2 regions of the uncultured Virgibacillus sp. genome follow, and region 1 is predicted to be linked to the other one. Evidence: a T-box and tRNA genes for the amino acid it is inferred to sense, from the RefSeq annotation. Region 1 holds a T-box; the other holds one or more tRNA genes.
What was found. The T-box of region 1 lies ahead of alaS (alanine--tRNA ligase). A T-box ahead of a tRNA ligase gene usually reads a tRNA of that ligase, here a tRNA-Ala.
Positions count from the first base shown of each region.

Region 2: it has a tRNA-Ala gene. The T-box ahead of alaS (alanine--tRNA ligase) is inferred to sense a tRNA for this amino acid. The anticodon was not compared.

Region 1 is NZ_CANMAB010000040.1:1,453-4,891, forward strand. It holds gene Q1A47_RS10435 (hypothetical protein) at 83-733, shown strand; T-box leader at 1,052-1,254, shown strand; gene alaS (alanine--tRNA ligase) at 1,589-3,439, shown strand, end outside.
Region 2 is NZ_CANMAB010000037.1:10,994-14,432, forward strand. It holds gene Q1A47_RS10020 (5'-nucleotidase C-terminal domain-containing protein) at 1-1,091, opposite strand, end outside; tRNA gene Q1A47_RS10025 (tRNA-Ala) at 1,327-1,399, shown strand; gene Q1A47_RS10030 (hypothetical protein) at 1,763-1,978, shown strand; gene Q1A47_RS10035 (spore coat protein) at 2,424-2,819, shown strand; gene Q1A47_RS10040 (ABC transporter permease) at 3,078-3,439, opposite strand, start outside.

The sequences.
Region 1 (3,439 bases):
TTGGTCATTTATAAACGTAAAAAATAATAAAAGGGAAAAGGTGAAATGGAAGTATCCTATCCTCCTTTTTCTGTTATTAATCTTGTTATCGATAATTGGAAATGTCTATCTATCTTCCACTTATACGATTCCTTTCTTGCAAACCTCGATGGAAAGTATGATCTGGCTAATCGTAGCAGCTGTGTTTTTAGGAATCATTGCCCTTATTAATGTATTTGTAACATTATCATTACGGAATAAAAATGTTTCTAAGCAATTTCATAATCCGAGAGTGATATGGAAATTAATTGGTGGGATGGCACTGTTTTTAGGATTCCTGTTTATTTGGTTTATGCCCTTTGGACAAAAGCTATCATATGTGATGGCTTTAGAGCAAGCAATGAATGCAACAGAAAATGCTAATGGTTCAGAAGAAATTACACTTTCACTAGTTAAATCAGAAAGTAATTGTCTTACAAAAAGAAATTGTTCGAATGAACAGTTTCACAATGTGATTTATGTGAAGAACAATATGGATGAGCCAAAAGAAATACAAATCAAGATACGCGCACTAGACAAGGATCAACAAGAATTAAAAGTTATTGACTCGAAGATCATGGAGGTCGGTGCGAATGAGTTACAAATGGTAAAAACGGAGGAAACCAATCAACAATCAAGTATATGGAATCAATATTCTTTTCAAACTGATGATAGGATGTATTATTTTCAACATCATTTCGCTATAGGGAAATAGAATAAGCAATATATCTGTGTATTACATCAAGAGAAGGTGTAAGAAGTTTTTATGTCAGAAAAAAGCTGGAGAAGGTTCTATCTGTATTTAATGTTATTTATCTATATCATTTATGCACCTATATCAATTATTGAATGGCTCTCAGAATCAGGAGGTTTTCCTTTTACTGCAATTATAGTAGGTATAGCGCTGCCTTTATCCGAAAAATCACCTAGAGGGATTAAAGGAAATTTCAAAGAAAGATTCTGTCTCATAGGTATGCATCGGCGTTGACATTCCGCTCGATGTTTTTTATAATTACGCTAACAACTATACATGTAGAATACGTTGAAAGTTTTGAGTACATGACAATCGCTTTTAAGAGAAGGATTTCCGTTGGCTGAAAGAAATCCTAAGGTAGAATCATGGAAAGCTAAGCTGGAGTACGGTTAATTCCCGTCGGTGTCATACCGTTATAATGATAAAGTGATGAACAATAGTTCATAATTAGGGTGGTACCGCGATCAAATCTCGTCCCTGCAAATGCAGAGAAGGGATTTTTTTATTGTCTAGGTAATTGTAAAATTTGAACCTGTGGATAAAAATGGGCGTGTTGAGCTGTTCCAGCGGAGGCGACTTCACGAATTGCCCTAATCTAAGTTATCATCGGCTTGCATGTACACCGTGATTCCTTTATCTCCGTTGACTCGCTTCAGTTCGCTACGTTTCTAATCGGGCGCTTGCGCTTTTATTCTTTTCAGGAAATAAATAATCCATTTACTGCGCTCAGTTAGTCTTTCCTGACGAAAAAGTGATGTCAATGATTAATGACTTGATGTTCTATTCAACTATTTTTAGATTGGGAGGAAGTTTAAGATGAAACAATTATCATCAGCAGAAGTTAGGCAAATGTTTTTAGATTTCTTTAAAGAAAAAGGCCATCGTGTTGAGCCAAGTGCTTCTCTAGTTCCGAAGGATGATCCGACGCTACTATGGATCAACAGTGGTGTTGCAACATTAAAAAAATATTTTGATGGTCGGGTAATCCCTGATAATCCTCGAATCGTAAATGCCCAAAAATCAATTCGTACGAATGATATAGAAAATGTCGGTTTTACCGCAAGACATCATACGTTCTTTGAAATGCTCGGTAACTTTTCAATAGGTGACTACTTTAAAAAAGAAGCTATCGATTGGGCTTGGGAATTTCTAACGAGTGATCAATGGATTGGGTTTGATCAAGAACGTTTATCCGTTACAGTGCATCCAGAGGATGATGAGGCCTATGATATATGGTTAAAGAATATAGGTATTCCAAAGGAAAGAATTATTCGTTTAGAAGAGAATTTTTGGGATATTGGTGAAGGCCCAAGTGGACCGAATACAGAAATCTTTTATGATCGTGGCGAACACTATGGAAACGATCCAAGTGATCCTGAACTTTATCCTGGGGGAGAAAACGAAAGATACTTGGAAATATGGAACCTTGTCTTCTCCCAGTTTAATCATAATCCAGATGACACGTACACGCCTTTACCTAAAAAGAATATAGATACTGGTATGGGCTTAGAACGGATGGTATGTGTCATTCAAGACGCACCAACAAACTTTGAAACAGACCTATTTATGCCAATTATTAAAAAGACAGAAGAGTTAGCCTCTACAAAGTATGGAGCTAGTCAAGAAGGAGATACAGCTTTTAAAGTGATTGCTGATCATATTCGTACGGTTAGCTTTGCGGTAGGAGATGGTGCTGTTCCTTCGAATGAAGGAAGAGGTTATGTATTAAGAAGATTAATTAGAAGAGCTGTTCGATTTGCCAAAGAAATTGGTATTGAAAAGCCGTTCATGTATGAATTAGTAGATACGGTAGCAGACATTATGAAGGATTTCTACCATGAAGTAGTGAAGAAAAAAGAATTTATTAAAAATATGGTGAAAGTGGAAGAAGAGCGGTTTCATGAGACACTGCACGATGGCTTAGAAATATTAACAGCAATCTTGAACAGCGAAAAGGAGAAAGGAAGCACCTTATTCCCAGGAGTGGAAGTATTTCGCTTATATGATACCTATGGGTTCCCTAAAGAATTAACAGAGGAATATGTGGAAGCACAAGGTTTTACGATTGATGAAGAAGGTTTCCAACGAGAAATGGAAAAACAACGTGAGCGTGCACGTAACGCTCGACAAAAAGTTGATTCTATGCAAGTACAAGATGCTGTTTTCAGTGAGATTAATATCGATAGTGCGTTTGTAGGGTATACCCAAATGGAAGTAGATACTTCCATTGTGGCAATGATTGCTGGTAATGAACAGGTGGAAGTAGCAGAAGCAGGTGACGACATATATGTATTCCTAGAGCAAACACCATTCTATGCCGAAAGTGGCGGGCAAATTGCTGACAAAGGTTTCATTTCTACCGAGCAAGCTACTGCATATGTAAAAGACGTACAAAAATCGCCAATTGGGCAGCATATTCATCGTGTAAGCATTCAACAAGGTTCTTTACGTATAGGAGAAGCGGTTCATGCCATAGTTGAAAAGTCGGCTCGCTCTTTTATTGTCAAAAACCATACAGCAACTCATTTATTACATCAGGCATTAAAGGATGTGCTTGGTAGTCATGTTAATCAAGCTGGATCACTTGTTACGCATGAACGCCTCCGATTTGATTTCTCTCATTTTAATGCTGTAACCAAAGCTGAGCTACAACAAATTGAAGAAATT
Region 2 (3,439 bases), on a different contig from region 1:
ATGACGCGTAAAGTTGTTCCATTAAAATCTCCATCAATAAAGGAGATATTATATCCTCCACCAGCCGGACTCTCTGGAATACTTGAAAGAAAGCCATTCACACGTACAAGCTCACCTTCAAGCGATTCTGCAGTAGTTTCATTTTGTAATGCTTCTAAGCTTACTTCTTGAATCTCAGGTAGTTGCTGATCTGTTCCCAATACTTCTACACTGGAAGGAATGATCTCTTTTAGCCCATTGTAAGAATCTAACTGGCCAACAACCTTGATTAGATCCCCCTTATTTACATCTGGTAATTCACCTTGTTCAAAAGAGAATAGATTAATGCCGCCAGTATCATCCTGAATGTATGTTGTAAATTGAGTACCATTACTAATAGCATCATTATTTACTGTAACAATTCCTTCTACAGTTACAGCTGTTCTATCATTAAGCTGCCTAGCTTCATCAATGGTAATTAAATCAGGATTCTCTGGATCAGGTTCACCTGGTTCACCCGGATCAACGCCATCTACGGTATGATCACCGAGATATGCAAATGTATCCTTGTCATAATTGGTCCACTGTCCCTCGTCATAGTTGGAAACAGGAGCAATAACGGATGAATTCCTTACTAGTGTTACATCCTTCGCAAAATTACGATCATCCCCAATTATACCAATAACATCCAAATTACTAGCATTTTGTTGCAAAGCAATAGAATCGTTCCCATTGAAATTAATTACATTACCATTTGTTTGATCTGCCACCTCTAATACTGCCTCATCTGCATTTGGATGAGCAATTACATATGCATCGTCATGTGCCAACGTACCATCCAATGTCATTGTTTGACTAGGCTCATTAGCACCATTACTATAAAGCGCCAATTGATAGCCTGACAAATCCACTTCTTCCCCTGTACCATTATAAATTTCAATGGCCTTATTATAGGAGCTACCTTCGATATACTCTGATATAAACAACTCTTCCGTTGTTTCTCCGTCGTCTGTCGCGGCCACAGATGTACTTAATACTGGTGAAAAATTCATTAAAATCAACGTAAAAATAAGAACCAAATAAAAAGACTGTTTCACCCGTAATTTTCGCATCTTCTCCCTCCTTAAGGATAAATAATTTATTGTCATGTATTACGTTGACATGACACACTTTTACTATCGCATAACAAACATTGATAATCTATAATAAATTAGTAAATTTTTGGTAAATTCAAAACTATATTACTATTAATTCTCTAAAATAGTAAATAAGTACCATGAACACAGATTAACTGATGTTGATGGACTTGCAAAAACAACCATACTTATCTATAATCAATTTATGTACGGGGCATTAGCTCAGCTGGGAGAGCGCTTCGCTGGCAGCGAAGAGGTCAGCGGTTCGAGCCCGCTATGCTCCATTAATTTAATCATGATCCACATATAAAAAATACAAACTTAGCCAATTGGTGGATAAGTTTGTATTTTTCTTTATTTAGATACTATGCTACTTATGTGATTTAACAAACATAATACATCTGACATGCTCCTCTATTAGAGAACTGTACCTGCTTATTGTTTGCATTCCATAATCTTTCATTATCCATACAAACGCCCACCTGAATTAGCTTTCCTTATACAAGCACAGTTTTTGGGATATTCACTTTACAATTAGATAATTACATCCAGAACCCTTAGCTATATATATTAAATAGACTACTATCCTTAACACGATTACCCTTTCTAAGAATATACTATATAAAAATCGTATGGAGGTGATTGGATTGAGTAAAAACAGTGAAAAAAACAGTAATAATGCCCCAGGTCAAATTGTAGATTTCCTTTTAGATGCTACACTAAAAAAACATGGGGCATCGTTAAAGACAAAAGAATTAGATGAAAAGGATAAAGAAATGGTCAGAAATATGGTTAATCAATTAAGAAAAAATGTGGAAGAATTTACGCAAGAAAATAAAGATACCAATGAAAACAAGGAATAATAGTTATTAAACTATATTGGATACTAGACAAATAAACTATTTATAAAATTAACTTCCTTCCTATATATGGTATAGCATGCATAATGAAGCCTGGTAAATCAATGGATATGTACCGGGCTTCACCTCTTTCTGAGAAAAATATCTATCTATAGCAATAAATAGGTAGTATATCTTAGTACAATCACCCTTCCTATTTCCACTCTCAATCATAAAATATTCTAAACGAGAAGAAGGAGGAAATAATAGTATGCCTAGATCAAGAGCATTTGATGATGTAAGAGACCATAGGAGAAAATGCGATTGCCATCGATTTAAGGATATCTGTGATAGCTGCGATAGACGCGATAAACACCATCATTGCGATCGTGACAGATTCGATGATCGTTTTGATTCATGTGACAAGAGCTGTGGCGATGACAAAAAATGGAGAGCACTAGACACTTCCATGTGTCACCCATTTGATAAAGATTCCACGGTGGATCAGGAGGCAAGTGGAGAATTAAATAATGTGCAAAAGTCTCTCGAATCCATTATTATTAAGGATTCCTGTGATGTAGAGGTATCCTCATCAGATATCCAAGCTGCACTTAATCTCCAAGTTGCGCTTCAGGTAGCAATTGCTATCGTAATTAGCATTTCGATTGCAGATGGTCATAAAGCAGACGAAATAACTCAAGATCTGTTCGCAAAATTAAAATCTAGCCAAATTAACAAACAACAAGTTTATATTGAAAACTCACGCGGAGTAGAAGTATCCACAACGGATACTGATATTGCTATTAACATCCAAGTTCTATTACAAGTATTGATTGCATTAGTAATTAGATTAGATATTTTATAGTTCTAATAAAAAATATATCACTCCTACAGAAACAAAGGCTATCCCAAATGTCTACGAAGCATTTGGGGTAGCTTTTTTTGTCACGGTAAAATGGCAATTTATAATTTTTTCACTTCGATTCCTGTAACTTATCGTACATAAGAAACCTAGAATCATAACGAAATTACATCCTTCTTCACCTAAATCAATAAAGCTTGCACTTCAATTTACACAAATAACTCTAATACCAAGCATTCAAAATAATGTTTATCAGTCTTGCTATCCAGCAGTCTCCTTCTTTTTATAAAACCAGGTCGTTAACAGCCAAATTCCTATTCCCCATACCAAAATGATAGCTAAATAACCCCAAATATCTTCGATACCTGCCCCAAGCTGCACTTCTTTTGCCAATTCTGCCAGTTGAACATTTGGTAAGTATTCAATAAAGGACAGAATTGGATAAGTATTGATTAATGTTTGTAACAACGTACTAAAACCGAATAAAAAGATAATTGGTAACGTAATGACAGATGCTTCTACAACTGATTTCGTTAATAATCCCATTAGTGTACCAAGACCAATATAAAAAACAGATGAGATTATCAGTGCAATAGCAATGAGACTTATACTTGATGGCTCAT